DNA from 3 places in the Streptomyces mobaraensis genome. Region 1 is predicted to be linked to each of the others. Evidence: riboswitches for the same ligand, from Rfam matches in the RefSeq annotation. Region 1 holds a riboswitch; each other region holds the start of a gene.
What was found. A riboswitch is a leader RNA that binds a small molecule or an ion and turns the genes downstream of it on or off. The one in region 1 is predicted to bind cobalamin.

Region 1 (9,981 bases):
GGCCTCCAGGGCGAGCGCGGGGCTCACGTCCCACTGGGCCCAGAACGAGTCCTTGGCCATGGTCCCCAGCGCCCCGCAGAGCAGGCAGAGGAACATGGCGGCGCCCCAGACGCTCCGGTCCCGGGCCTCGTCGAGCACTTCGACGGGCCGGTACCAGAGCCCGAATATGAGCCGGTGCCAGAGCAGCTTGCGCCGTCCGGAGTCCGGGGGGCGGGGGGACGTCGTGGTGGTCAGGGGCATGGGGACGATTCTCTCACCGCCCTGGGAGGTGATCCCGGGGCGGGCGCGGCGGGCCCTCCGTGCGCCGGATCCCGACGGGGCGTCAGGCGGGCGTTTCGGGTGGTGCGTCAGGCGGGCGTGGGCTCCACCGGGCCGGCGCCGGCGTCCGGTTCGGGGGCGGCCCCCTCACCCGCGTCCCCACCCGTGCCCTCACCCGCGTCCGGCAGGTACTCCTCGCTGATCTCCCGCGGCCCGAACGGCCAGACCCGCTCCACCCGCGCCCACAGCAGGAAGGCCAAGCAGCCCGCGCCGAACCAGGCGAGCGACCACTCGATGGGGTGCCGCCCGGGCGAATTGCGGTCCGCGTAGCCGTAGATGACGAGCCACCCGACCAGCGCCACCAGGCTCGGCAGCGGGTAGAGCCACATCCGGTACGGGCGCGGGAGCGTCGGCTGGCGGCGGCGCAGGACGGTCACGGCCGCGATCTGCCCCAGCGCCTGGACGAGCACCATCACCGTGGTCAGCAGCTGGATCAGCGTCGCCAGGTCCGTGTGACGGCCGATCAGGAAGCCGACGCAGCCGATCGCCCCCATGCTCAGCAGACCGAGGACGGGGAAGCGGTGGCGCGGGTGCAGGGTGCCGAACGCGCGGAAGAACACCTTCTCCCGGGCCGCGTTGTAGGGGATGCGGGAGGCGCCCAGGAGGCCGGTGAAGACCGACGCCACCGCGGTGATCAGGACGAGCACGGTGACGACGTCGGCGGCTCCCTTCCCCCAGGTGCGTTCCAGCACGGCGGAGGCGACGGAGGACGAGGCGACGTTGTCCGCGTCGAGCATGTCCCGCCAGTCCACGACGCCCAGGGTGCCGATCTGGAGCAGCAGGTAGATGCCCATGATGCCGAGGATGGAGTAGATGATGGAGCGCGGGATGGTGCGTCCGGGGTCCTTGATCTCGGCGCCCATGTAGGCGGTCGTCCAGTAACCGCCGTAGTCGTAGATGCCGATGGTCAGCCCCGCCGCGAAGCCGATCCAGAAGTGATTGCTCGTCAGCTCGAAGGCGTGCGAGGGGTAGGTGAACGCCCGGTCCGGGCTGAAGTGGGTGAACGCGGCGGTGATCACCAGCACCACGGCCGCGATCATCACGCCCCAGAGCACCGTGGTGATCCGGGCCATGTTCTCCACCCGCCCCCACAGCAGCGCCACGACGACGACGATGAGCGCGAGCCCGGTCAGGTCCCCCTGGGTCGGGGTCATGCCCGGCCAGAGGTATCCCAGGTACTGCACGAAGCCCATCACACCGCTCGCCATCGCCAGCGGCACGTAGAGCATGGCCGTCCAGACGAACAGGAAGGGCATCAGCCGGCCCGTCCGGTACTGGAATGCCTGCCGGAGGTAGACGTAACTGCCGCCCGCGCCCGGCAGGGACGCGCCGAGCTCGGCCCACACCAGGCCGTCCGCGAGGGCGAGCAGCGCCCCCGCGAGGAAGCCGATGACGGCCTGCGGGCCGCCGAAGGCCGCGACCATCAGCGGGATGGTGACGAACGGGCCGATCCCGCACATCTGGCTCATGTTGATGGCGGTGGCCTGGAACGGCCCGACGCGGCGGACGAATCCGTCCCGGCCGTCCGGCCCGTCGGCCCGCTCTCCCGCTCTCTCCGCCATGGCGGCCACCCTTCCCGTCGGCGCGATACCTGCACTCGTACACCGGCCCGCCCGGCCCGTCCATCACCCCGGACGGAGTGGGCCGGACCGGTGCGCGGCCACCGCCCGAACAGCGCACGGGAGTTGGGGCCCACGGGCCGGACGGGATGCTGGGTGACTCTGGCCGGGCGCTCCGCGCCGAGTCAAGACCCGGGGCGCACGGGGCCGGAGCGCGGCACGGGACGGAAGCCGCTACCGGAACCGGTGCGCCCCCTGAGGCAGGACATGACAATCACCACTCTCGGTGCATCCGCACTGGCAGGGGCGTTACAGTGACCCGGCCGTGGTGTTCGGGAAGACCGGTGCAGGACCCTCCCAGGGGGATCCGATTCCGGAGCGGCCCTCGCCACTGTGATCGGGGAGTGACCGTCCCGTTCCGCGCGGCCCACCGGGCGCGTGGAGCCACTGGCCGCAGCCGGCTGCCGGGAAGGCGGGGGCGGACGCGAACGAACCCGTCAGCCAGGAGACCGGCCACGGCATCTCAGTGAACCGATCCACGAGGTGCTGGAGCGTGAACCCCCAATGACCCTGCCCACCGACGCGTCCACCGGTGCGTCCACCCAAGCCGCCGCCGGGCCGTCCGCCGCCTTCCGCTGGCGCCGCGAGGACACGATGCGGACCGCCGGCCTGCTCGCCGTCATAGCCGCCCTGCACGTCGTCGCCTTCGGCGTGCTCTTCCTGCTCGTCGTCCCCAACGACTACCACGTGGGATCCAAGGTGTACGGCGTCGGCCTCGGCGTCACCGCCTACACCCTCGGCATGCGGCACGCCTTCGACGCCGACCACATCGCCGCCATCGACAACACCACCCGCAAGCTGATGGCCGACGGCAAGCGCCCGGTCTCCGTCGGCTTCTGGTTCGCCCTCGGCCACTCCAGCGTGGTCGTCGCCATGGCCGCGCTGGTCGCCGGCGGCACGCACATGGCCAGCACGCTGATGGACGAGGACTCGTCCACCCACCAGACGCTCGGCGTCGTCGGCACGTCCGTCTCCGGCGGCTTCCTCTACCTCATCGCCGCCCTCAACCTCGTCGCCCTCGCCGGCATCCTGCGCATCTTCCGCGCCATGCGCGAGGGCCGCTACGACGAGGCCGAACTGGAGAAGCAGCTCGACTCGCGCGGCTTCATGAACCGCATCCTCGGCCGGTTCACCCGCTCCATCACCCGCCCCGGCCAGATGTACCCGCTGGGCTTCCTGTTCGGCCTGGGCTTCGACACCGCCACCGAGGTCACCCTGATGGTGATGGCCGGCAGCGGCGCCGCCGCCGGACTGCCCTGGTACGCGATCCTCTGCCTGCCGCTGCTGTTCGCCGCCGGCATGAGCCTCTTCGACACGCTCGACGGCACGTTCATGAACTTCGCCTACCAGTGGGCGTTCTCCAACCCGGTCCGCAAGGTCTACTACAACCTCACCATCACCGGCCTGTCGATCGCCGTCGCCTTCCTCATCGGCACCATCGAACTCGTCGGCGTGCTGCACGAGAAGCTGGACCTGGACGACGCGGTCACCGGCTGGATCGCCGGCCTCAACCTCGACAACGTCGGCTTCGTCATCGTCGGCCTGTTCGTGGTGGTCTGGGCCGCGGCCCTCGCCTACTGGCGCCTCGCCAAGGTCGAGCAGCGCTGGGCCGCGCGCGGCGCGACGGCCCCGGCGGCGGAGGGCTGACGCGCGACGGGCGGGCCCCGGCGGCGTCCCCCTCCGTCCCCCGCCCGCCCGGGATTTCGCGGGGGCGGGACGGACGGACACCGCCGGGGCTACCGTGAGAACGGAAGCGTCCGCTTTTCGACGAGGAGGCCCATGGAACGCGAGAAGATCACCCTCACCGGAGTCCCGGAAACCCTCCTCGCCACCCTCTACGCCCGCGCCGTCGACAGCCGGTCCCGCCACTCCCTGCTGCACGACCGCACGGCCCTGGAGACCGTCCGGCGCATCGACTACGACTTCCGCAGGACGGGCATGGCGTCCGTGAACGCGGCCGGCGTCGCCCTGCGCGCCCGCTGCCTGGACGACTGGACGGCCGAGTTCCTGGCCCGGCACCCGCGCGCGACCGTGCTCCACCTCGCCTGCGGCCTCGACACCCGGGCGCACCGCGTCGCCCGGTTCCCGGAGACCCGCTGGATCGACGTCGACCTCCCCGAGGTCGTCGCCCTCCGGAACCGCCTCCTCCCGCCCGCCGACGGCGACCACCGCACCCTCGCGACCTCCGTGACCGCCGACGGCTGGCTGGAGGAACTCCCCGCGGACCGGCCCGTGGTGGCCGTCTTCGAAGGACTCGTCCCGTATCTGCGGCCGGAGGACGGCGAACGCCTGATCCGGCGCATCACCGCCCATTTCCCGGGCGGACAGCTGCTGTTCGACTGCCTCAACGGCCTGGGCGTCCGAGCGCAGCGGCTGATCCCCCTCTTCCGCAGGACCGGCGCGACGCTCCACTGGGGCATCGACGACCCCCGCGCCCTGGAACGCCTGCACCCCGGCCTGACCTGCCTCGACGTCGTCCGTGGCTGCGACCTCCCCGATGTCCGCAGGGTCCCGCCGCTGTCCCGTGCGGAGGCGCGCCTGACGAGTCTCGTGCCCGGGGTGCGGGATGTGTTCCGGCTGGTGCGCTTCGAGTTCCCGGGCGCCGCGTCCGGCTCTTGAGCCGCTTCCGGCCCCCAGGGCTTACGCGCCGCGGGCTGCCCGGTCGGCCGCCTCCCGCCCGCACGGCGGCAGGTACCGGCCGAAGAAGGAGCGCACCAGCCCCCGCACCGCCGGGACGGACCGCTCCGGCCCGGCCGGGCCGACGAGGGCGTCCCGGTCCCGGGCCGGCATCAGGCCCGCCGCCTGGAGCCGGGGTGCCAGGGCCGCGTAGTCGGTGAACACCCAGTGCCCGGCGCCGTGGAGGAGGCGGCGCCGGGCCCGGCCGCCCGAGCGGGCCAGCACGGCGGGCCAGGAGCGCTCGAACCGCTGGTTCCGGAAGCCGTCCGTGCCGGCCAGCAGCAACGGCCGGTCCGTGCCCTCCCGTGCCACGGGGAACAGCTCCCCGGGCCGGCCGTCGGCGGCCGGCGGGTGGTCGAGGTACCCCTCCAGGTTGACGCCGGCCCGGATCCGGCGGTCCGCGCGCAGGGCCTCCGTCACCGCCGTCCCGCCCAGGGAGTGCCCGTACGCGCCCACCCGCCGCAGGTCCAGGGCCGCGCCGAGCCCCCGGGGCAGCGGGCGCCCGAGCGCCTCCGGTGACCGCCCGGCGGCCGCGTCCGCCAGCCGGTCGAGGACGAACCGGAGGTCCGCGATCCGGGTGTCGGCCAGGACGGTGAAGAGCTCCGGTCCGGGCTCCCCGGTGAGGACGGTCGGCCGCACCCGCTCCCGCCCGGGCGCGGCCACCGGGAACTCCACCTCGCCGGCGTCCCCCGGGTGGTCGACGGCGGCCACCACGTACCCGTGGCTCGCCAGGTCCTCCGCGAGCCCGGTGCCCAGGGTGCGCGGATCCCCGCCCCCGGGGCTGTACAGCAGCACCGGCCGGCGCCCCGCGAGGGCGGGCGCGTCGACGTACGCGTGGGCGCGCGTGGCGGCCCAGTCCACACCCGCCGACGGCAGGCGGTGCACCCGGACGTCGATCTCCGCGAAGAGCGCGGCGGCGCCCGGCGTCATCTGCCGCGCGCGGATCCGGCCCCGGACCGGTCCGGCCGGGTACCACACGGTGACCATCACCTCCCGGACCGGGATCCCGGGCGTCAGCGGGTCGGGCCGGGAACGGTCGACCAGGTACAGCACCGTGGCCCCGACCGGATGCGGACCGCTCGGCGCCGGCAGCCGCAGGACGACCGGCCGGCCCGGGGCGGCCGCGCCCCCGGCCGGCGGCAGCCCCGCGGCCGCCGCGGCGGCGATGACGGACCGTCTGCTCACGGTCGGACGCGTGTACGGCATGATGCTCCCCTTCGTTCGACGGCCCCCGCGCGTCGGTGCGGCGGCCACGACGGGCATGCTGGCCGCCGGCGGCCGGCCCGGACGAACGTTCAGGCCGACGCCGAAACGATGGCGCCCAGGAGGGAGAACCCGTTGCTCCGCGTCCACTTGACGGCGGACGACCTCACCCGGGTGCGGTTCGCGCCCCGCCCGGCCCCGCTCCAGGAGCTCAACGCGGCCCTGAGCATGCTCGTCCGGCCGCGCGACGCGCTGCTGTTCGGCCGGTGGCGGCAGCGGCTCCTCCGCGCCCTGCCGCCCGCCGCCGAACCGCTCGCGGACCTGGTGCCCCTCGGAGCGGCGCCCCGCTTCCTCGACGTCTTCCACGACACCCTCGCCGACGGGCTGGACGCCGTCCGGGCCGCCCCGGACCTGGTCCGCCCGGAGCTGGAACGCGTCCACGGCGGACGCCCGCCGACGCCGTGGGTGCGCGGGCTGCACGCGGACGACCCCGCCGCGTGGCGGCTCCTGCGCCGGGCCCAGCGGGCGGCCTTCGACACCGTCCTCGCCCCGGTCTGGCCGCTGGTCCAGGACCTGCACCGGGCCGAGTTCACCCGCCACGCGGTGACCGCCGCCGAGCAGGGCACCGGCGCGGCGCTCGCCGCCCTGGTCCCGGGCGGTCGACTGCGCGGAACCGTCTGGGAACTGCCGTCCCCCGTCGACCGCGACCTCCGCCCGGCCGGCCGCGGCCTGCTCCTCCTGCCCACCTTCCACTGGACGGGCCACCCGCTCGTCGCCGACCTCCCCGACGGCCCGCTCGCCCTCACCTACCCGGCCGGCCCCGGCCTGCCGCTCGACCCCGCCGCGGCGGAGGGCCCGGCCGAGCCGCTGACCGCCGTACTCGGCCGGACCCGCCACGAAGCCCTGCTCCTGCTGGCGGACGAACACACCACGACCGGCCTCGCCCGCCGGCTGGGCGTCAGCAACGCCACGGCCTCCGCCCACGCCGCCGCCCTGCGCGGCGCGGGCCTGGTCGCCTCGGTCCGCCGGGGCCGGGCGGTGGTCCACCGCCGGACGGCGCTGGGGGAGCTGCTGGTACGGCGGTGAGGGCGGGGGCGGTCGATCAGGCGCCCGCCGCCCCGATGTGCCGACGGTAGGAAGCGCTCAGCTCGCCCACGTTCACCGACGCGTGCACCACTCCCTCCGCCCCCGCCGTGTGCTCCCGCACCAGTGCCAGCACCGCCTCGCTCAGCGCGGCCTTCGCCTCGTCCGTACGCCCGGGCAGCACCGCCACCTCGACGTGCACCAGCGACTGCCCCGGCAGCCCGTCCGCCACCACGACCTCCTCGCAGCGGCGGAACCGCGTCTTGCAGTTGGTCGCGGCGGTGTCCAGGACGCGGGCGGTCAGCGGGTGGAGGGCCAGGGCGAAGGCGCGCCGGTCGAAGGCGCCGGCCAGGGAAGCGGAGTAGTCGACGGCGAAGTGCGGCATGGGTGGCTCCCGGTGTTCATGATGCGCAAGCGGATACGGCCGAACGAGTGATCATCCTCTCGTACGCCCCCGCCGGCGCCGAGTTGCCCGTCCCGTCACCCCCGTCACACTGGAACCATGCCCGAACTGCCGGAAGTCGAGGCGCTCGCGGCCTTCCTCGGCGAGCGGCTGGCCGGCCGTACGGTCGAGAAGGTGCTGCCGGTCGCGGTGAGCGTGCTCAAGACCTACGATCCGCCGCTCACCGCCCTGGAGGGCCGGCCGGTGGCCGGGGTCCACCGGTACGGGAAGTTCCTGGACATCGCCACCGAGGGCGGCCCCCACCTCGTCCTCCACCTCGCCCGGGCCGGCTGGCCGCGCTGGCAGGACGCCCTCCCCGCCGCCCCGCCGCGCCCCGGCAAGGGGCCGCTGGCCCTGCGCGTCCGGCTGGCCGGCGGCGCCGGCTTCGACGCGACCGAGGCGGGCACCCAGAAACGCCTCGCCGCCTACTGCGTCCACGACCCGTCCGACGTGCCCGGGATCGCCCGCCTCGGCCCGGACCCGCTGGCCGACGCGTTCACCCTCGACGCCTTCACCCGCCTCCTGCACGGTGAACGCCGCCAGGTCAGGGGCTTCCTGCGGGACCAGAGCGTGATCGCCGGCATCGGCAACGCCTACTCCGACGAGATCCTGCACGCGGCCCGGATGTCCCCGTTCAAACCGACGTCGGCCCTGACGGACGAGGAGGCCGCCGCCCTCTACGAGGCGCTGCGGACGACGCTCCGGGACGCCGTCGAGCGCTCGCGCGGGCAGGCGGCGGCCGGGCTGAAGGCCGAGAAGAAGAGCGGCCTGCGGGTGCACGGACGCACCGGCGAACCCTGCCCGGTCTGCGGCGACACCATCCGCGAGGTGTCGTTCAGCGACTCGTCGCTCCAGTACTGCCCCACCTGCCAGACGGGCGGGAAGCCGCTGGCCGACCGGCGGCTGTCACGGCTGCTGAAATAGCGCGATCAGTCCCGAGCGCACGATCAGTCCTGCGGCACCCCGCGGGCGTCCGCGTGCGCCAGCTCCGAGTGCCGGTAGGAGTAGGAGAAGTACACCGCGAGCCCGATCACGAACCACACCGCGAACCGCACCCACGTCTGCCAGGCCAGATAGGTGATCAGCCAGATCGAGGCGGCCACCCCGACGCCCGGCACCACCGGTACGCCCGGGCAGCGGAAGCCGCGGGGGAGCTCCGGCCGCTTGTACCGGAGGACGATCACGGCGGTGCAGACGACCGCGAAGGCCAGCAGGATCCCGATGTTGGTGAGCTCCGCGGCCTCTCCGATCGGCACGAACCCCGCGATGAGCGCCGAGGCGACGCCCACGATCCAGGTGACCCGGGTGGGCACGTGCCGCGTCGGGTGGGTGTGCGCGAACCACTTGGGCAGCAGCCCGTCGCGGCTCATCGCGAACCACACCCGGGTCACGCCCAGCATGAACGTGAACATCACCGTGAGGATGCCGATGATCGCCCCGACCGCGACGACATCCGCGATGCCGCCCAGCCCCACCGACTTGAAGGCCGTGGAGAAGCCGCTCTCCTTGTCGATGTCCTGGTAGTTCTGCATCCCCGTCAGCACCAGGCACGCCAGTACGTACAGCACCATCGAGATGCCCAGCGAGTACATGATCGCCCGGGGCATGTGCCGCTGCGCGTCCTTCGACTCCTCGGCGGCCGTGGACATCGCGTCGTAACCGAACACGGCGAAGAACACGGTGGCGGCCCCGGTGAACGCGCCGCTCACGCCGAACGGGAAGAAGGGGTGGTAGTTCGAGCTCTTCACATGGAAGAAGCCGACGATCACCACCAGCAGCACCACCAGGATCTTCAGCCCCACCACGACCGTCTCGAAGCGGGCCGCGCTCTTGATGCCCAGGGTGAGCAGATAGGCGATCAGCAGACAGAGCACGGCGGCGAACAGGTCCACCCGGTGGCCGTCCCCGGTGCCCGGCGCGCCCAGCATCCAGTGAGGGAGGTTCGCCCCCGACTCCGTCACCAGGAAGTTGACATAGCCGGAGATGCCGATGGCGACGACGGAGACGATGGCCGTGTACTCCAGCAGCAGGTCCCAGCCGATGAACCAGCCGCCGATCTCGCCCAGCACCGCGTAACCGTAGGTGTAGGCGGAGCCGGCCCGCGGGATGAGGCCCGCGAACTCCGCGTACGAGAACGCCGCCGCCGCGCTGGCCACGCCCGCGATGAGGAACGAGACGAGCACCGCGGGCCCGGCCGTGCCGTTGGCGATCGTGCCGGCGAGGCTGAAGATGCCGGCGCCGATGATGCCACCGACACCGATGGCCGTGAGCTGCCACAGGCCGAGGGTGCGGGACAGGTGCTCGCCGTGCGCCTCCGCCGTCTCCGCCTCTTCGATGGTCTCGATCGGTTTGCGGCGCAGCATGCCGTGACCGGCCCGGAGCCCTGCCATGTCCTGTCCTCTCGTCGCCCTGTCCTCGTGTCGGCGGGACGCTGACGGCGGCTCATGATGGTGCACCGGAACCGGTGACGGAAGACGCCGCTCCGGTGACGTCCGGCCTTCGGCCGATCCGTCCTCGGCCGCTCTCTTCCCGGTTCCTCGGCCGGATCTCTTCCCGGCTCCTCAGTCGGATCCCTTCCCGGCTCCTCAGCCGATCAGTCCCCGGCCGACGGAGGGCACCGCCGCCGACCGCCCGGTGCCC
Region 2 (9,981 bases), 1.8 Mb from region 1:
CCCAGTAGCCGCTCCACCTCCGCCGCCTGCGCGGCCGCGTCGGCGGCGTACAGGTCCAGGTGGACGCGCGGATACCGCTCGGCGGCCGTTTCGCTGCGCATCAGCGCCAGTTGGACGCCGGTGCCGCCGGCGGCGGGCACCAGGACGGTGAAGGACGCCTCGACCGTGTCGTCGCGCGGCACGTAGCCGAGGGCCCGGGTCCAGAACCCGGCGGCCCGCTCCATGTCGTCGACGCCAAGGACCACCGATCCGATGCTCAGCATCACATGATCATTGCAGACACCACGGACCGCGACAAGGACCGTGTCCCGCCGCCGCGTTGCCCGACGGCTCAGCCCCCGGCGAGCAGCGCGGGCAGTTTCCGCATGTCGTCGAAGACGACCGTGCCGGGCCCCTCGAGCCAGGCGGCGGGCGTCAGCCCGCCGGCGTAGCCGAAGGACCGCATGCCCGCCGCGCGGGCGGCCCGGACGCCGTACCGGCTGTCCTCGACCACGGCGCACCGGGCCGGGTCGGCGCCCAGGGTCCGGGCGGCGTGCAGGAAGAGGTCCGGGGCGGGCTTGCCTCGTGCCACGTCCTCGGCCCTGAAGATCCGCCCCTCCGCGAAGAGGCCGTGGAGGCCGGTGAGCCGCAGGTTCTGCCGGATGGCGGTGTGATCGCCGTTGGAGGCGACGCAGAAGGGGAGGTCCAGTTCCCCCAGCGCCTCGGCGACGCCCTCCACGGCCGCCAACTCGGCGGCGAACGCGTCCACGTAGCGCTGCTCGTACGGCTTCCACCAGTCGGCGGGCAGCGGCCGGCCGAGGCGTTCCGCGACCGCCTCCCGCATGATCTCCGCCGGGGACCCCACGAACCTCTCGATGATCTCGGCCTCGGTGAACGGTGCTCCCAACTCGGCCAGGTACTCCGCCTCCACGCGCACGCAGATCCGCTCGCTGTCCACCAGAACGCCGTCGCAGTCGAAGATGACGAGGTCAAAGGGCTTGTCGCACATGCCCTTCAACTTATGCGCGGGGGGAGGGAACGCGCACGGTCCCGGTGGAGGCGCCGGCGCGCGCGCCCAGCGCCCCGGCGCGCCAGGGAAGTTGATGTTGCCATACCGATATCCGGACAGGGGGTGACGACCGGAGGCTCCCTCCCCTAGATTTCGTGCGCATTACGCGAATGATCGCACCGCGAGGGAATCGCGCCGCGACCGTCGCGCCATGCCGCAGACCGCACGGGGACGGAGCCGTCGCATGTCCGAACCACCCGCTTCCGCACCACCCGACGCCGCCGACGGCCGCCGCAAGCCGGTCGTGACCCTCCCGATGGTCGTCGCGGGCGTCTGTCTCGCCCTGCCGTTCGGCGCGATGCTCTGGGTCGACTCCTATGCCCGGCTGAAGCCCGCGTTCATCGGCATCCCGTTCTTCTACTGGTACCAGATGCTCTGGGTCGTCATCTCGACGGCGCTGACGACCGTCGCGTACGTGCTCGTGCGCCGGCAGGAGCGGGAGCGGAAGCGGGGTGGGCGGGCGTGAAGGACGGCGTCAACGGTGTCGCGCTCACCGTCTTCATCATCTTCTTCCTGGGCGTCACGGTCATGGGCTTCTACGCCGCGCGGTGGCGGCGGGCCGAGAACGCCGACAACCTGGACGAATGGGGGCTGGGCGGGCGCTCGTTCGGCACCTGGATCACCTGGTTCCTGCTCGGCGGCGACCTGTACACGGCGTACACCTTCGTCGCCGTGCCGGCGGCCGTCTACGCGGGCGGCGCGGCCGGGTTCTTCGCCGTGCCGTACACGATCCTCTGCTACCCGCTGGTCTTCACCTTCCTGCCGCGCCTGTGGTCGGTGTCGCACAAGCACGGGTATGTCACCTCGTCCGACTTCGTCCGGGGCCGCTTCGGCTCCCGGGGGCTGTCGCTGGCGCTCGCCCTCACCGGCATCCTCGCCACGATGCCCTACATCGCCCTCCAACTGGTCGGCATCCAGGCCGTGCTGGACGTGATGGGGATCGGCGGCGGCTCCAACTGGTTCATGAAGGATCTGCCGCTGCTCATCGCGTTCGGCGTGCTGGCGGCCTACACCTACTCGTCCGGGCTGCGGGCCCCCGCCCTGATCGCGTTCGTCAAGGACGCGCTGATCTACATCGTCATCGCGGTCGCCATCATCTACATCCCCATGCGGCTCGGCGGGTTCGACCACGTCTTCGCCAAGGCGGGCGAGGCGTTCTCCGTCAAGAACCCGGACACGGGCAAGCCGCGCGGCGCCCTGGCGACCGGGCCGGACGCGCAGTGGGCGTACGCGACCCTCGCGCTCGGCTCGGCGATGGCGCTGTTCCTCTACCCGCACTCGGTGACGGCGGTGCTCTCCAGCAAGAACCGCAACGTCATCCGCCGCAACACCACGATCCTGCCGCTGTACTCGCTGATGCTGGGGCTGCTGGCGATGCTCGGTTTTATGGCGGTGGCGGCGGGGATCAAGGTGAAGAACGGGCAGCTGGCCATCCCGCAGCTCTTCGAGGACATGTTCCCGGACTGGTTCACCGGCGTCGCCTTCGCGGCGATCGGCATCGGCGCCCTGGTCCCGGCGGCCATCATGTCCATCGCCGCCGCCAACCTCTTCACCCGCAACATCTACAAGGACTTCCTGCGGCCGGACGCCTCGCCCGCGCACGAGGCGAAGGTCTCCAAGCTGGCGTCCCTGCTGGTGAAGGTGGGCGCGCTCGTCTTCGTCCTCACCATGGACAAAACGGTCGCCATCAACTTCCAGCTGCTGGGCGGCATCTGGATCCTCCAGACCGTCCCCGCCCTGGTCGGCGGCCTGTTCACCCGCTGGTTCCATCGCTGGGCGCTCCTGGCGGGCTGGGCGGCCGGCATGATCTACGGAACCTGGCGCGCGTATGACACCCCGAGTGCCACCCAGGACCACTTCGGCAACACCAACCTCATCCCCTTCATCGGGGAGAAGGGGTACATCGGGCTGACGGCGTTCGCGCTCAACGTGCTCGTCGCGGTCGTGCTGACCCTGGTGTTCAAGGCGCTCGGCACACCGGACGGCGTGGACGAGACGAAGGCGTCCGACTACACGGCGGACGCGGGCGACCCGGGCGTCCAGACGGAACTGCCCCCCGCGACGGCGGGGGCACCGGGCGGCCACTGACGCCCGGCTACCACCGTCGGCCCCCGCCTCGCCGGCGGGGCCGCGGCCGGCCGGGCCAGCTCGCCCAGCGCAGCGCCTCCGCCTCCCCGGGCGGCAGCAGGCCCGCGCCGACGAGCGCGGCGCGACCGGCCTGTCTGCCGGCGATCAGATAGCCGAGGTCGGAGGAGTCCGCGTCGTGGTAGTGGCCGTCGGTGACCAGGACGGCGGCCGCCACCCCGCCGAGCCCCTCCAGCAGGCCCCGCCGCAGCGCCGGGAGGTGCTCCCGGGGCAGCAGCTCCTCCGGCACGGCACTGAGCAGCTCCAGCCCGCCGCCCGGCCCGGGCGGTTCGACGTCCGCGACGATGTGCGCGTAGGGCCCGCAGCCGCCGAGATTGAGCCGCACACAGACCCGGATGCCCGGCACGGGCCGGGGCAGGGCCGACACGACGGCAGACTCGGGCCCGCCTGTGATCGATCTCCCGTTCGACATGAACGGATCGTACGAGCGTCCGGGACCGGGCGAAGCCGGATCGGCGGACGCCGCGGCCGGAGCCGCTCCTACGCTTTTGTGAAGCCCGGACGCTCGTGCCGTCTCCCGCCCGGCGAGCGGCGATCGCTTCCGTGAACGAAGCCCCAAAGTGCCCTCCCGTTAGCACATTCCGCGACCGCTCCATGACGTGACGACACAACATGTGGGGGCACGCGCGACCGTCGGCACTAGATGTATGCTCGTCCTCGCTGTCGCCGCAGGGGAATCCGGTGGAAATCCGGAACTGTCCCGCAACGGTGTACGTACGGGCCCAATCCGCCCGTTCCGCAGTCCGAGGACCTGCCGGCAGCACGCCATCGCCGGGCCCGCCCGGTACGGCGTCTGAACACGTCCGGGCCTCGCGGGTTGGGCCGGTGGACGCCCGCGCGCACGCCTCGTACGGCTTCCGTACGCCGTCGGCTGCGCGTGCGCGCTCCCCTGCCCTCCCGCCGGGCCCCCAGCCGAGCGAGGGAGAGCCACACGTGACGATCGCGCCCGCGGAACCTGCTTCAGGTCCGGTTTCAGTGCCCGAGGCGGACACGGTAGCGACCGGCGGCCCCGGGACCGCGCTCCTGCGCACCCTGACGGAGCTCACCGCCGACCTGCCCGCCACCGACCCCGGCAAGGTCGCCGCCGCCGCGCTGCGCGGCCGGCACCCCGGGTCGGACGAGGCCGAACTGCGCTCGCTGGCCACCGAGGCCGCGGCCGGGCTGATCTCCGAGGAGCCCGAGTACTCGCGGCTCGCCGCGCGGCTCCTCACGCTCGCCATCGCCGAGGAGGCGGCCGGGCAGGGCGCGGTCTCCTTCTCCGCGTCCGTCGCCACCGGCCACCGCGAGGGCCTGATCGCCGACGAGACCGCCGCGTTCGTGCGCGAGCACGCCGAGCGGCTGGACGCGCTGGTGGACGCCGCCCTCGCCGACGGCGCCGACGACCGCTTCGGCTACTTCGGCCTGCGCACCCTGCACAGCCGCTACCTGCTCCGCCACCCGATCACCCGGAACGTGATCGAGACGCCGCAGCACTTCCTGCTGCGCGTGGCCTGCGGCCTGGCCGAGGACGGATCGGTCCGCGCCCTGGAGGACGTGGCCGAGCTCTACCGCCTCACCAGCACCCTCTCGTACCTCCCTTCCTCCCCCACGCTCTTCAACTCCGGCACGCGCCACCCGCAGATGTCGTCCTGCTACCTGCTGGACTCGCCGCTGGACGAGCTGGACTCGATCTACGACCGCTACCACCAGGTCGCGCGGCTGTCGAAGCACGCGGGCGGCATCGGCCTGTCCTACTCCCGCATCCGGTCCCGCGGTTCGCTGATCCGCGGCACCAACGGGCACTCCAACGGCATCGTGCCGTTCCTGCGGACGCTCGACGCCTCCGTCGCCGCCGTCAACCAGGGCGGCCGGCGCAAGGGCGCGGCCTGCGTCTACCTGGAGACCTGGCACGCGGACATCGAGGAGTTCCTGGAGCTCCGCGACAACACCGGTGAAGAGGCCCGCCGCACCCACAACCTCAACATCGCGCACTGGATCCCGGACGAGTTCATGCGCCGGGTCGAGGCGGACGCGGACTGGTCGCTCTTCTCGCCGGCCGACACGCCCGACCTGGTCGACCTCTACGGCGACGAGTTCGACGCCGCGTACCGGAAGTACGAGGCCGAGGGCAAGGCCGTCAAGGCGATCCCGGCGCGGGTGCTCTACGCCCGGATGATGCGCACCCTGGCGCAGACCGGCAACGGCTGGATGACGTTCAAGGACGCCGCCAACCGCACCGCCAACCAGACCGCCGAGCCCGGCCAGGTCGTCCACTCCTCCAACCTCTGCACGGAGATCCTGGAGGTCACGAACGACGGCGAGACCGCGGTCTGCAACCTCGGTTCCGTCAACCTCGCCGCCCACCTGGGCACCGATGGCGAGATGGACTGGGAGAAGCTGGACCGGACCGTCCGCACGGCCGTCACCTTCCTCGACCGCGTCGTGGACATCAACTTCTACCCGACCGAGCAGGCCGGGAGCTCCAACTCCCGCTGGCGGCCGGTCGGTCTGGGCCTGATGGGCCTCCAGGACGTCTTCTTCCGGCTGCGGCTGCCCTTCGACTCCCCCGAGGCGAAGGCCCTGTCCACCCGGATCTCCGAGCGGATCATGCTCGCGGCGTACGAGGCGTCCGCCGACCTCGCCGAGCGGCACGGCCCGCACCCGGCCTGGTCCGCGACCCGCACCGCGCGCGGCGTGCTGCACCCGGACCACTACCCGAACACCGAGCCGACCTGGGCCGAGCGCTGGGACGCGCTGCGCGCCCGGATCGCCTCCGTCGGCATGCGCAACTCGCTGCTGCTGGCCATCGCGCCGACCGCGACGATCGCGTCCATCGCCGGTGTCTACGAGTGCATCGAGCCGCAGGTTTCGAACCTGTTCAAGCGCGAAACGCTCAGCGGTGAGTTCCTCCAGGTCAACACCTATCTGGTGGAGGACCTGAAGAAGCTCGGCGTGTGGGACCGCACCACGCGCGACGCGATGACCGACGCCAACGGCTCGATCCAGGACATGAACTGGATCCCGCAGGAGGTGCGCGACCTCTACCGCACCGCCTGGGAGATCCCGCAGCGCGCCCTGATCGACATGGCCGCGGCCCGCACCCCGTACCTGGACCAGAGCCAGTCGCTCAACCTGTTCATGGCCTCGCCCACCATCGGCAAGCTCAGCTCGATGTACGCGTACGCCTGGAAGCAGGGCATCAAGACCACGTACTACCTGCGCTCGCGCCCGGCGACCCGGATCGCCCGCGCGGCGTCCGGTGGCGGCGCCGCCCCGGCCACCGTCCCCGTCCAGCAGGCCGCGCCCGACGCGGACGCCATCGCCTGCTCCCTTGAGAACCCCGAGTCCTGCGAGGCATGCCAGTAATGTCGAACGAACAGAAGAACCTGCTCGACCCGGGCTTCGAGCTGACCCTGCGCCCCATGCGGTACCCGGACTTCTACGACCGCTACCGCGACGCGATCAAGAACACCTGGACCGTGGAGGAGGTCGACCTCCACTCCGACGTGGCCGACCTCGCCAAGCTCTCCCCGGGCGAGCAGCACATGATCGGCCGGCTCGTCGCGTTCTTCGCGACCGGCGACTCGATCGTGGCCAACAACCTCGTGCTGACGCTGTACAAGCACATCAACTCCCCCGAGGCGCGGCTGTACCTGTCGCGGCAGCTCTTCGAGGAGGCCGTGCACGTCCAGTTCTATCTGACGCTGCTGGACACCTACCTGCCCGACCCGGACGACCGCGCCGCCGCCTTCGCGGCCGTGGAGAACATCCCGTCCATCCGGGAGAAGGCCCAGTTCTGCTTCAAGTGGATGGACTCGGTCGAGAAGATCGACAAGCTGGAGACGAAGGCCGACCGCCGCCGCTTCCTGCTCAACCTGATCTGCTTCGCCGCGTGCATCGAGGGTCTGTTCTTCTACGGCGCGTTCGCGTACGTGTACTGGTTCCGCTCGCGCGGTCTGCTGCACGGTCTCGCCACCGGCACCAACTGGGTGTTCCGTGACGAGACGATGCACATGAACTTCGCGTTCGAGGTCGTGGACACCGTCCGCCAGGAGGAGCCCGACCTCTTCGACGACGCGCTGCGGCAGCAGGTCACCGACATGCTGAAGGAGGCCGTCGAGGCGGAGCTGCAGTTCGGCCGCGACCTGTGCGGCGAGGGCCTGCCGGGCATGAACACCGAGTCCATGCGCGAGTACCTCCAGTGCGTCGCCGACCAGCGCCTCCAGCGCCTCGGCTTCGCCCCGGTCTACGGCTCGGAGAACCCCTTCTCCTTCATGGAGCTGCAGAACGTCCAGGAGCTGACCAACTTCTTCGAGCGCCGCGCCTCCGCGTACCAGGTGGCGGTCGAGGGCACGGTCGCGTTCGACGACGAGTTCTAGGCCGCGGTTTCCGAGCGGGCCCTTCCGGAGTTCTCCGGGAGGGCCCGCTCCCGTTCTCGCGAAAAACCGGCGACACGGCGGCCGGGGCGCCCGTACCGTCCGCACCTGCGGGGAGGCTAGGTGGTCAGGGGGCAGCAACGGGACAGGAGAAACACCTGATGCGCGTCATGATGATCGTCAAGGCGACCGAGGAGTCCGAGGCCGGCGTGCTGCCGACCCGGGAACAGGTCGCCGACATGCAGCGGTACAACGAGGCCCTGGCCAAGGCGGGCGCGCTGCTGGCCGCCGACGGGCTGTGGGCGTCCTCGGAGGGCGCCCGGGTGGTGTTCGCGGGCGGGAAGCCCAGTGTGATCGACGGGCCGTTCGACGAGATCGGCGAGCTGATCGCCGGCTACTGGGTCATCCGGGTGGACTCGATGGACCAGGCCCGGGAGTGGGCGACCCGGATCCCGTTCCGGGAGGGCGTCGTCGAACTCCGGCGGATCTTCGAGCCGGCCGACTTCCCCTCCGACGTGCTCCCGCCCGAGGAGGCCGCCCGGGTGGAGGCCCTGCGCGAGGAGGCGCGGGGGCGGTCCGGCCTGGTGTGACACCGGGCCGAACCCCGCGAGCGCACGCCCCGGCGGGTCAGTCGTTGGGGACGACCGGGTAGCGGGGCGTGCCCTCGGCCATCTGCCGGAGCGCGTCCTTGCGGTCGCGCTTGGAGAGGCGGTCGATGTACAGGTAGCCGTACAGGTGGTCCGTCTCGTGCTGGAGGCAGCGGGCGAAGTAGCCGGTGCCCTGGACGGCGATCGGGTTGCCGTTCATGTCCTGGCCGCGCACCACCGCGTAGTCGGGGCGGGCCAGCGGGGCGTACGCCGTCGGGACGGACAGGCAGCCCTCGTTGGAGTCGTCGAGGATCCGGCGGTCGGCGGGGAGCTCGTCCAGGACCGGGTTGCAGACGTGGCCCACGTGCCGGACGCCCTCGTCGTCCATGCAGTCGTAGACGAACACCTTGAGGTCGACGCCGATCTGGTTGGCGGCGAGGCCGACGCCCTCGGCGGTCCGCTGGCTGGCGAACATGTCGTCGATGAGCCGCGCCAGCTTGTCGTCGAACTCCGTGACGTCCTTGCACTCCTTGTGCAGGACGGGGTTGCCGACCACGGTGATCGGACGCGACGTGCCGCGCTCGCGGTGCGCGGTCTCCCGCTCCTCGCAGTCCTCGGTGTCCACGATGAACTCGTCGTTCACCGGCTGATCGGTCTCTTGCTGCGCCATCGCCGCCGTATGCCTCTCTCACAACCCGAATGCACTGTCACGCCCTGGAGCCCAGGGCCCATCCAGGGTAAGCGGACCCGGCCCGGCGGCTCAGCAGACCTCTTCCAGATCCCGCCACTCACGGGTGTCCGGGCTGTCCGCGACCCAGCCGTCCAGCAGCCCGCGGACCAGCCCGGCGGGGGCCGCGATGCCGCACTCGCGCTCGGGCACCCACAGCAGGCCGGAGCCGGCCGTGCGGTGGCCGAGCGGGCCGGGGTGGCCCGGCTCGCTGTGGTCGTGCGGGTCCAGGTGCTCGCCGTCGCCCTCGTCGCTGGGCATCCGGCTCTCCGAGCACGTGCGGCACAGCAGCCGCACGGACGAGGACCAGTCCTCGGCGGCGAACCCGGCGTCGGCCGCCAGCCGCTCCAGCGCGTCCCGGTCCGCCTCGGTGGCGGCCTCCAGCAGGACGACCCAGGTCGGCACCGGCGAGGGGGCCCACAGCTCGATCTCGTCGAAGACCGGGTACGACGGGCCGGCGGCGGTCACCCGCTCGCCGTGCGGGACGCCGTCGTGCAGCACGACCTCGCCCCAGCGGCGGCCGGAGGACGGCAGCGGGATGGACAGCACCTCCATGCGGGCCGGGTCGAGCCGGCGGCCCCAGACCACCTCGGCCTCGCCCTCGGGCGACAGCCGCACGGCCGCGCTGCCCAGCTCCATCCCGAGCGGCTCGCCGGCCGGGCCGCCGTCGCCGGGCACCCGCAGCCCGTACGCCTGCCAGGCGCGGCGGGCCAGCGGCCAGTCCTGGAGGGCGGTGGCGGCGATGCCCACGTTCCACCAGTCGGGGGCGCCCGCGTCGCGGTCCAGCAGCGCCACCGCGCGGAGGCCGGCGGCGCGGGCCTGCTCCCAGTCGTGCCGGAACTTGTGCAGCAGGGCCAGGTTGAACCAGGACTCGGACAGCCACGGCTCCATGTCCGCGGCGCGCGTCAGGAGCGCGCCGGCGTCCTCGTACCGGCCGTCGCCGATGAGCGTGAAGGCACGGTCGGTGGCCTGCCGCCACGAGGCGGAAGGCCGGTGCCGTACCCTGCCGAAGATCCTCACGATGTCCGCCTGCTGGTTTCTCGACGTCCCGCGTGCACCCACGCCGGAGAGCTCTGGTGACCGGCGCCGTCCTCCCCGACGGCCGCCCGCCACGCCTTG
Region 3 (9,981 bases), 340 kb from region 1:
AGCTCGGCGATCCGCTCCATGCGGTCCAGCAGGGCCCGGTCGTGGCTGACGAGCAGGAGGCTGCCATTCCACTCCGAGAGGACGTCGTAGAGCCTGTGACGGGCGTCGGCGTCCAGGTTGTTGGTCGGTTCGTCCAGCAGCAGCACGTCCGGGCGCTTGAGGAGCTGTGCCGCCAGGCCGAGGCTGACGATCTGGCCCCCGCTGAGCGTGCCCAGGGTCCGGTCGAGGGCGAGCCGGCCCAGCCCGAGCCGGTCGAGCTGGGCACGGGTGCGCTCCTCGACGTCCCAGTCGTCGCCGATGGTCGTGAAGTGCTCCTCGCTCACGTCGCCGGACTCGACGGCGTCGATGGCGCGGATCACCGCGTCGACGCCCAGCACCTCGGCGACCGTGGGTTCGCCGGTCAGGGGCAGCGTCTGCGGGAGGTAGCCGACCGTGCCGTGGATGGTCACCGACCCGGCGGACGGGCGGAGTTCACCGGCGATCAGTTTCAGCAGGGTGCTCTTGCCGGAGCCGTTGGGCGCCACCAGCCCGGTGCGGCCCGCGCCGACGGTGAAGGAGAGGTCGTCGAAGACAGGGGTGTCGTCGGGCCAGGAGAAGGAGAGGCGGGAGCAGATGACGGTGATGTCGGACATGGAGGTGACCTCATGAGGAACAGAGGGCAGGGCCCTCCGCCGCGGCAAAAGCCGCCGCGCGGAGAGCGCACCGCACCTGAACAGGGAAAGAGGGGACGACGAGATGACCACGACGGCGGTACCGCCCGAAGCGCGCCTGCCGGTGGCCGATCAGATCCGGGTATCACCCGGAGATGTCGTCGTCACCCACCATGTCCGTCTCCTCTGCGAAAGGTCACTGACGCCGCGTACCCTACCAGGCCCGGCGCGGAGGCCGCCCTAGAGCCCCAGATCCCAGGCCAGGCAGCCGAGATGGGTCCGCACCCCGGGGTCACCGCCGCCGTACTCCGGCGGCGCGGCCGGCGCGGCCGCCTTCTCCTCGGTCATGTCCTCGTAGGCGATCCGCTCGGGCAGCGCGCCGAAACGCGCCTGCCGCACCGCGGAGTAGCTGTCCCGCATGGCCATCTTCATTCCTCCTCCTGACGGAGTTGACGAACGGTCAGAGCCGGTCGGCGTCGACGACGGCCCGGGCGAACGCTTCGGGCGCCTCCTGGGGCAGGTTGTGACCGATGCCCTTCAACGCCCGGTGGTCGTACGGGCCCGTGAACCGGTCCCGGTACGAGGAGCCGTCGCCGGGCGCCGTGAACGGGTCGCGCTCGGCGTCGAGCGTCACCGTCGGCACGGCGATGAACGGCCGGCCCGCGAGCCGCTTCTCGTACGGCTCGTAGCGCCGCTCCCCCTCGGCGAGGCTCAGCCGCCAGCGGTAGTTGTGGATCACGATGGCGGCGTAGTCCGGGTTCTCGAAGGCGGCAGCCGTGCGCTCGAAGGTGGCGTCGTCGAAGTCCCAGGTCGGGGAGACGGTGTCCCAGACCAGCCGGGTGAGATCGTGGCGCTTGTCCCGCTGCTCCATCGCGGCCCGGCCACGCTCGGTGGCGAAGTAGTACTGGTACCACCAGGCGCGCTCGGTCGCGGGCGCCAGCGGCCGCTGGTTCGCCTCCAGGTTGACGACGAGGTAACCGCCCACGGAGACCAGGGCCTTGCAGCGCTCGGGCCACAGCGCCGCGACGATGCCGGCGGTCCTGGCCCCCCAGTCGAATCCGGCCAGCACCGCCTTCTCCAGCCCGAGCGCGTCCAGCAGGGCGACGGTGTCGAGGGCGAGGGCGGACTGCTGCCCGTTGCGGAAGGTCCGGCCGGAGAGGAAGCGCGTCGTGCCGTGGCCGCGGAGGTAGGGGACGACCACCCGGTACCCCTCGGCCGCGAGGAGGGGCGCGACGTCGACGAAGCTGTGGATGTCGTACGGCCAGCCGTGCAGACAGACGACCGGCGGCCCGTGCGCCGGCCCCAGCTCCGCGTAACCGACCTCCAGCAGACCGGCTCTGACCTTCTTGAGCGTGGGAAAGGCGCCCTGCCGGCGAGGGCCGGCCCGCCGCTCCGTGGCGGCCTGCGCCGCCTCCGATGCCCCCGACACCCCCGGCAGCGCGACGGTGACCGCACCGCCGGCCCCGAGGCCGAGCACCTTGCCGAACGTACGCCGATCGATCATGCCGAGCCCTCCGTGCGTCGCGAAGTGCCTGCGCCCGCTGCGGGCGTGCGGACGACTATGACACAGGGTGCGTCACCGGTCAAACAGGTGACGCGAGCCAACTCGGCGCAGTCGGCGCGTGCTTGAGTCCGTGCCACGCTGGAGAAACCGCTCAAGGAGCCACAGAAGGAGCTCTGCCTGGTAGGCGATGTGCGGGAGCCGGCCGGCCGGCCTTTGTCAGGCGGTCCGCGCATGAGCGGGAAGCGGGAGTTCGGCCCCGGTCCGAACCGGGTCGGCGGGGTGCACCGACGGTCCGGCCGACGGTGAACGAGGCGAGGGCGCCCTCCAGAGCGCGCCGCGACTGGCGCGCCCGGCCGGGACGGGTGCCGGGAGCACACCGAGGGAGCCACCCTCGAACGGCGAGGTACGGGCGAACGGCGGAAACACCGGACGGACGGCCTTCGGGGCGCTAAGGTCCCTCCCTTAGAGCCCCGGAGAGCCCGAAGAGCCCCGAGGGGCGCCGGTTGGGTCGGCGCCCCTCGGTCCTTGCTTGCGCGGGTGCTGTCTCCGTCATTGCTCCCCGGAGCAGTTGCCCTGGACGGTCACCCAGATGTTGCTGTCGGGGGTGGTGCCACTGGCCACGATGCCCCAGGGGTAGCAGTTCTTCGGGAGCTTGCTGTTCGCGTTCGCGCGGGCGCCGTCCAGCGAGCCGGCGACCCCGGTGACGTAGACGTAGTAGGTGGACGAGCCCTCCGTCACCGCTCCCCGGGCCGGCGCGGCGGTGGCGGCCGACGCCGGGGCGGCCAGCGCCACGCCGGCGAGCAGGGTCGCCGCGACCGCGGTGAGTCCGGCCGTCCTCCGTAACTTTCCGTTCAAGGAATCCTCCCCATCAACTCTCCCAAGACGCACATCAGTTACGCCATACGTAAGAAATCTAGGGCAACCTCGCGCGCCGCGACAGTGTTGTTCCATGTGCAACCATCTTTCGTAACTGCCGCTCCCAGGACGGGTGAAGGCCCAGCCTGTCCCCCGCGACGCTGCTTTCCCTGACGGCCGGCCCGACGGGCACCCCGACACCGGGGACGGCTTGCCGGACCGGTCGCACGGCCGCCACCACGGCGGCCGAACCGTCCGCCGGCACACGACGCGGCGACGACGGCCTCACGACGCGCCGCGCCCCACTCCGTTTCCTCACCGGCGCCGAACCCCTCGGTCCCCCGCCCACCGCACCTCCCCCGCCCCCAGCGTGACCACGGCCCGCGTCCGCATGGGCTCCTCCCCGCGCCGCGAGAGCACCACGATCTCCTCGACCTCCCCCGGCATCGGGCCCAGCCGGGCGGCCAGCTCGGCGGCCAGGGCACGCGGCTCCGTGGTGCGCCCGAGGGAGAGGTGCGGGACGAAGCGCTCGCCGCGCCCGCGGCACAGCGGGAAGCGGGACGCCAGCTCGTCGTGCAGGCGCGCCCAGGGGGCCAGGGCGCCGCCCGCCGCCGGGTCGAGCCACACCGTCGCGTACCGCCGGTGCCGGAAGTACCGCACGCCCGCCGGCCGGACCGGGAAGGCCGGGCATTCGGCCGCCGCGGCGGAGAGCAGCGGCAGGGCCCGCGGGAAGTCCTCCTCGGGTACGAAGCCGAACAGCAGGTTGACGTGCGGTGGCCACCGCCGCACCTGCGGGTCGTACCTCCGGCGGATCTCCTGGATCGCCGGCCAGTGGGCGCGCGGCGGCAGCCACGCGACGGCCGTCCGGGCCGTCGGCGCCGCCTCCAGGACCAGGTCGCCGTCCACCCTTCCATGGTCCCGGCCGCACCCGGTCCGCACGAGTCGGACGGCCACCGCCCCTCCCACCGCACGCCCGCCACGCGTCCGCTGTCTCTCCCGCCGCACGCCCGTCCCACGTGTCCCACCTCACCTTCCGCATCACGAACTCCCTTCCGTCCCGGGCCCCGCACCCTCTAGGCTGACGAGCGCAGCTGGTTCGCCCCGCCCGCCAGACGGGAGCGTCGCAAGAGGGAACCCGGTGGGAATCCGGGACTGCCCCGCAGCGGTGAGCGGGAACGACCGCCGTCATACGCACTGGGCCCGACGCACGGGGCCCGGGAAGCGACGGCCAGTAGGTGTCTCGTACGGAGTCCGACGGGTTCCGTACGCCACGAGGCGCGCCCGCGAGTCCGAAGACCTGCCACCTGCCCGCGCGCGAACCACTCGTGCGCGGACATCCCGGTGACCTCGAGGGCGGGTCGGCGTACATACCAGGCGGACGACCGCGCCATGCCGCGCGCGCCCGGCCCGCCCGGTCCGTCACCCTTCGCGCTCTCGTCCCGTTCCGGGATCTCAGGGATCCATCTCGCGAAGGAGATCTCCGTGACCAGCAAGTCCGCAGCCGCGGCAGCACGGGCCACCGTGTACGGCTACCCCCGCCAGGGCCGGAACCGTGAACTCAAGAAGGCGATCGAGGGCTACTGGAAGGGCCGGGTGACGGCCGACGCCCTGCGCGCCACCGCCGCCGGCCTGCGCCGGGACACCTGGGAGCAGCTGGCCGCGGCCGGCCTCCACGAGGTGCCCACCGGCGACTTCTCGTACTACGACCACGTCCTCGACACCACCGTCATGGTCGGCGCGATCCCCGCCCGGCACCGGGCCGCCGTCGAGGAGGACGCCCTGGCCGGGTACTTCGCGATGGCGCGCGGTACGCAGGACGTGGCGCCGCTGGAGATGACCAAGTGGTTCGACACCAACTACCACTACCTGGTGCCGGAGCTGGGTCCGGACACGGTGTTCCGTGCCGACTCCGCCCGGCAGGTCGCGGAGTTGAAGGAGGCCCTCGCCCTGGGGCTGGCCGCCGCCCGGCCGGTCCTCGTCGGGCCCGTCACATACCTCCTGCTCGCCAAGCCCGCGCCGGGCGTGGACCCGGACTTCGTCCCGCTCACCCTCCTGGACCGCCTGCTGCCGGTGTACGCGGAGGTGCTGGCCGACCTGCGGGCGGCCGGCGCCGAGTGGGTGCAGCTCGACGAGCCCGCTCTGGTGCAGGACCGCACCCCGGCCGAACTGAACGCCGCCGAGCGCGCCTACCGCGATCTCGGCGCGCTGCCCGACCGCCCGAAGCTGCTGGTCGCCTCGTACTTCGACCGGCTCGGCGAGGCCCTGCCCGTCCTCGCCAAGGCGCCGGTGGACGGGCTCGCCCTGGACTTCACCGAGGCCGCCGCCGCCAACCTCGACGACCTCGCCGCCGTCGGCGGCCTGCCCGGCAAACGCCTGGTCGCCGGCGTCGTCAACGGCCGCAACATCTGGGTGAACGACCTGGAGAAATCCCTCGCCACCCTGGGCACGCTACTCGGCCTGGCGGACCGGGTCGACGTCGCCGCGTCCTCGTCCCTGCTGCACGTCCCCCTCGACGCGGCCATGGAGCGCGACATCGCGCCGCAGATCCTGCGCTGGCTGGCCTTCGCGCGGCAGAAGACGCGCGAGATCGTCACGCTCGCCAAGGGCCTCGCCCAGGGCACCGACACCATCGCCGCCGAACTGGCGGCCAACCGGGCCGACCTCGCCTCCCGCGCCGCCTCCCCGATCACCCACGACCCGGCTGTCCGGGCCCGGGCCGCCGCCGTCACGGCCGCCGACGCCCGCCGCTCCCTGCCGTACGCCGAACGTGCCGGCGCCCAGCGCGCCCGCCTCGGCCTGCCGCTGCTGCCGACCACGACCATCGGCTCCTTCCCGCAGACCGGCGAACTCCGCGCCGCCCGCGCCGACCTGCGCGCGGGCCGGATCGACACGGCCGGCTACGAGGAGCGCATCAGGGCCGAGATCCAGGAGGTGATCACCTTCCAGGAGAAGACCGGCCTGGACGTCCTGGTGCACGGCGAGCCCGAACGCAACGACATGGTCCAGTACTTCGCCGAGCAGCTCACGGGCTACCTCGCCACGCAGCACGGGTGGGTGCAGTCGTACGGCACCCGCTACGTCCGCCCGCCGGTCCTCGCCGGTGACATCTCCCGGCCGGAGCCGATGACGGTGCGCTGGACGACGTACGCCCAGTCGCTCACCGGCCGTCCCGTCAAGGGCATGCTGACCGGGCCGGTCACCATGCTCGCCTGGTCGTTCGTCCGCGACGACCAGCCGCTCGCCGACACCGCCCGGCAGGTCGCCCTCGCCCTGCGCGACGAGGTGAACGACCTGGAGGCGGCGGGTACTTCCGTCGTCCAGGTCGACGAGCCGGCGCTGCGCGAGACGCTCCCGCTGCGGGCGGCGGACCGCCCGGCGTACCTGGCGTGGGCCACCGAGGCGTTCCAGCTCACCACCGGCGGGGTCCGGCCGGACACCCAGATCCACACGCACATGTGCTACGCCGAGTTCGGGGACGTCGTGCAGGCCATCGACGACCTCGACGCCGACGTCATCAGCCTGGAGGCGGCCCGCTCGCATATGCAGGTCGCGCGCGAACTGGCCGCGCACGGCTACCCGCGCGAGGCCGGGCCGGGGGTGTACGACATCCACTCGCCGCGCGTGCCGAGCGCGGAGGAGGCGGCGGAGCTGCTGCGCGCCGGGCTGAAGGCGATCCCGGCGGAGCGGCTGTGGGTGAACCCGGACTGCGGGCTGAAGACCCGCGGCTGGCCGGAGACCCGGGCGTCGCTGGAGAACCTGGTGACGGCGGCCCGGACCGTCCGCGGGCAGCTGCCGGGGGCCTGACGCGGCGGGGGCCGCAACGGGCGGAGGGCGCCGGGGACTTGGGGTGGACGGACGGGCGCGCAGGGTACGACGGGTCCGACGGCGTGCGCACCCTTCCGCCCGGGTGGGGACGGGTCCGCCGGGCCGCACCCTCATGCGGCCCGGCGGACCCGTGCCGGCGGTCAACGCCCCGTACCGGCGGGTCAGCGATGCGCGAAGCACGGCGGCCGCTTCTCCACGGACGCCGTCATGCCCTCCTTCCGGTCCTCGGTCGCGAACACCACGTGGAACAGGCGGCGTTCGAAGCGGACGCCGCCCTCGGCGAGGGTGGTCTCGCAGGGCGGCGTGCCGTCGGCCCCCGTCATGCCTGCCCCCCGTCCGGGGCCTGCCCCGAATTGTCCCGTATCACGCGGAAGATCCCGGAGAAGTCCTCCTCGGCCCCCCTGCCCTCGGCGAACGCGGTGTACAGCTCGGCCGCGCGCAGCCCGAGGTCCGCGTCCACGCCGCCCGCCCGGATGGCGTCGGCGGCGAGGCGGAGGTCCTTGGCCATCAGTGGGGCGGAGAAGCCGGGGCGGTAGTCGCGGTTGGCCGGGCTGGCCGGGACCGGCCCCGGCACCGGACAGTTGACGGTCAGGGCCCAGCACTGCCCGGAGGACGTGGACGCCACGTCGTACAGGGCCTGTTGAGAGAGGCCGAGGCTCTCGCCGAGGACGAACGCCTCGCTGATGGCGATCATCGAGATGCCGAGGATCATGTTGTTGCAGATCTTGGCGGCCTGCCCGGAGCCCGCGGGCCCGCAGTGCACGATCTTGCGGCCCATCGCGGCCAGCACCGGCTCGGCCTCCGCGAACTCCGCCGCCTCGCCGCCGGCCATGAAGGTCAGGGTGGCGGCCTCGGCGCCGAACACCCCGCCGGAGACGGGGGCGTCCAGCGCCCGGTGGCCGGCCGCGCGCGCCGCGTCGTGGGCGGCCCGGGCGTCGGCGACGTCGATCGTCGAGCTGTCGACGAACAGCGTGCCGGGCCGGGCGGCGGCCAGCAGGCCCCCGTCCGTGTAGAGGCCGAGGACGTGCCGGCCCGTCGGCAGCATCGTGAAGACGAGCTCCGCGTCGGCGACGGCCTCCGCGGCCGACGCGGCGGGCCGGACACCGGTCTTGGCGGCGGCCTCGACGGCCTCGGGCAGCAGGTCGAAACCGGTGACCCGGTGTCCGGCCGTGACGAGGTTGGCGGCCATCGGGCCGCCCATGTTGCCCAGGCCGACGAAGCCGATGGCCTTGCCGGTCATCGGCGTCTTCTCGTTCTCTGGGGTCGCAGTCACCAGGGCACCTCCTGTAGTGGACCGTCGCCGGGGGCCAGGGTGGGCTCCCGGTCACCGAGCGGGGCGAAGTAGCGCTCGACGTCCTCGGCGGAGACGTCGGCGAGCGTGGCGGGCGGCCGGCGCGGGTTCCGGCCCCTGTCGGCAACCTGGGCGCGGGCGCCCTCCACCAGGTCCGGTGTGGCGAGGGCGGCGCAGGGGACGCGGTACTCCCGTTCCGGCATGCGCTCCGGCGGGCCGAGCGCGGGGGCGTGGGGCTGGGGGGCGAGGGTGACCTTGGCGGCGGTGGGTGACGTGGCGAGGACCGCCTCGGCGGCGTCCTCGGCGGCGGGGTGCCCGCACGCCCGGAGCCGGTCGAGGATCTCCTCGACCGTGCCGGCCGCGTAGCATGGGTCGATCCGCTTCCGGTGGGCCGCCAACTCGCCCTGGGCGGGCGGCGTGACGCGGCCGGGGAGGGCGTCGTGGACGGGCCGGCGGGCCAGGGCGGCGGCGAGCGGACCGCGCGGCCGGCATCCTGACTCCCGGATCGCCACGCGCCTTCCGCCTTCCCGACGTGCGCCGCCGTTCCGTCAGTGACGTTCCCCCTGTTCGACGGCCGCACTCGCGCGGACGGCCCCTCGCCGGCGAAGGCGCGCTCCCGGCCGCAGGGGCGGGATCGTGCCGGCGCACACCGATTTCCCTGCACCACAGGCTTGTTGGCCCGACCATATAGTCGGGCGTCCTGGTAAGTCCAGGGTCGGCCGGGCGGGGAGGAGCCGCGGGTCAGTCACTGACGTAGGCGCGCCGCCTCCCCCGCGCTGACCGCCCTGGAGGAGGGCGTCCCGCGGTGGATGGCGCGGGACGTGTGCGGGCTTCCGCCCGGCGGTTCGGGGGTCCTCACCACCGGCGGGTCGATGGCCAACCTCTCCGCCCTGGTGACGGCCCGTCACGACCGGCTGGGCGAGGGCATCGGGCGGGGCACCCTCTACGTCGGCGAGCAGGCGCACTACTCCGTCGCGAAGGCCGCCCGCGTCGCCGGCATCCCGCGGCGCAACGTCCGTGTGATACCCGTCGACGGTGACCTGCGGATGGACCTCGACGCGGCCGCGGAGCTGATACGTGCCGACCGCGCCGCGGGACTGCGGCCGTTCCTGCTGGTCGCGACGGCGGGGACGACGGACACCGGCGCCATCGACCCGCTGACGGGCGCCGGCGCTCTGGCCGCCCGCGAAGACCTCTGGTTCCACGTGGACGCGGCCTACGGCGGCTTCTTCCGGCTCGTCAAGGCGTACTTCGGGCTCTACCGGTGGGACCACCGGCGGCGCGAGGCCGTGACCGGGCAGGTCATGGAGCGGCTGGGCATGGACGCCGCCTGGCGGAACACGGTACGGACGCACGGCTCCGGTTCCGTTTCCGGCTCCGGCGGCAGGGAGCTGGAGTTCTTCGCCCTCGACCTGTCCGGCGCGCCCCACGGCCCGAGCCAAGGTCTACTACCGCCATCACGCGGCGGACCTGGATACGGTCAACGCCTTCGCCTCGACGGCACGGGCCCACGATCCGCTCCACGCGGCGAAGGTGTACCGCGCGCTCGCCGGTCCGGACCGGAAGGACGCGGGTGAGGCGGCGCTGACGTGCCTGGCGTTCCGGGGCGGCGCGGAGCGGGCGGCCGAGGCGACCACCTACCTGCGGATGCCGGGCCTCCGCGAGGACGAACGGGAGGCGGTCCGCCGGGTCGAGGCGGTCCTGCGCGACGAGGGCGTGCCCAGCGGCCCGTACCGTGCCCTCGTCGACGCCCTGGCGCCAGGGGCTCTGGAGTCGTTCACCGGACTCCAGGAACTGGTCAGCCACCGGACGGGCCGCCGCCGCGGCGACGTCACCACCTACCTCCGCTTCCCGGT

Region 2: it holds a riboswitch for cobalamin, as region 1 does, so the genes downstream of both, K7I03_RS10735 (ribonucleoside-diphosphate reductase subunit alpha) here and K7I03_RS03210 (Nickel transporter NicT) in region 1, are expected to answer to the same signal.
Region 3: it holds a riboswitch for cobalamin, as region 1 does, so the genes downstream of both, metE (5-methyltetrahydropteroyltriglutamate--homocysteine S-methyltransferase) here and K7I03_RS03210 (Nickel transporter NicT) in region 1, are expected to answer to the same signal.

What each region holds. Positions count from the first base shown of each region.
Region 1 is NZ_CP083590.1:780,847-790,827, reverse strand. It holds gene K7I03_RS03220 (YIP1 family protein) at 1-240, opposite strand, end outside; gene K7I03_RS03215 (APC family permease) at 348-1,880, opposite strand; cobalamin riboswitch at 2,187-2,409, shown strand; gene K7I03_RS03210 (Nickel transporter NicT) at 2,442-3,584, shown strand; gene K7I03_RS03205 (class I SAM-dependent methyltransferase) at 3,717-4,556, shown strand; gene K7I03_RS03200 (alpha/beta hydrolase family protein) at 4,578-5,819, opposite strand; gene K7I03_RS03195 (ArsR family transcriptional regulator) at 5,952-6,902, shown strand; gene K7I03_RS03190 (5-carboxymethyl-2-hydroxymuconate Delta-isomerase) at 6,919-7,284, opposite strand; gene K7I03_RS03185 (Fpg/Nei family DNA glycosylase) at 7,402-8,265, shown strand; gene K7I03_RS03180 (amino acid permease) at 8,289-9,731, opposite strand; gene K7I03_RS03175 (GH92 family glycosyl hydrolase) at 9,927-9,981, opposite strand, start outside.
Region 2 is NZ_CP083590.1:2,543,142-2,553,122, forward strand. It holds gene K7I03_RS10710 (VOC family protein) at 1-263, opposite strand, end outside; gene K7I03_RS10715 (HAD family hydrolase) at 332-988, opposite strand; gene K7I03_RS10720 (DUF3311 domain-containing protein) at 1,233-1,514, shown strand; gene mctP (monocarboxylate uptake permease MctP) at 1,511-3,136, shown strand; gene K7I03_RS10730 (hypothetical protein) at 3,144-3,605, opposite strand; adenosylcobalamin-variant (AdoCbl-variant) riboswitch at 3,854-3,954, shown strand; gene K7I03_RS10735 (ribonucleoside-diphosphate reductase subunit alpha) at 4,127-6,538, shown strand; gene K7I03_RS10740 (ribonucleotide-diphosphate reductase subunit beta) at 6,529-7,551, shown strand; gene K7I03_RS10745 (YciI family protein) at 7,710-8,138, shown strand; gene def (peptide deformylase) at 8,176-8,805, opposite strand; gene K7I03_RS10755 (tetratricopeptide repeat protein) at 8,896-9,882, opposite strand.
Region 3 is NZ_CP083590.1:1,119,938-1,129,918, forward strand. It holds gene abc-f (ribosomal protection-like ABC-F family protein) at 1-632, opposite strand, end outside; gene K7I03_RS04625 (hypothetical protein) at 891-1,082, opposite strand; gene K7I03_RS04630 (alpha/beta fold hydrolase) at 1,111-2,154, opposite strand; gene K7I03_RS04635 (hypothetical protein) at 2,704-3,009, opposite strand; gene K7I03_RS04640 (2'-5' RNA ligase family protein) at 3,325-3,915, opposite strand; cobalamin riboswitch at 4,085-4,328, shown strand; gene metE (5-methyltetrahydropteroyltriglutamate--homocysteine S-methyltransferase) at 4,492-6,813, shown strand; partial or broken gene K7I03_RS04650 (enoyl-CoA hydratase) at 6,996-7,127, opposite strand; gene mmsB (3-hydroxyisobutyrate dehydrogenase) at 7,154-8,107, opposite strand; gene K7I03_RS04660 (enoyl-CoA hydratase/isomerase family protein) at 8,104-8,637, opposite strand; partial or broken gene K7I03_RS04665 (pyridoxal phosphate-dependent decarboxylase family protein) at 8,899-9,702, shown strand; gene K7I03_RS04670 (hypothetical protein) at 9,659-9,981, shown strand, end outside.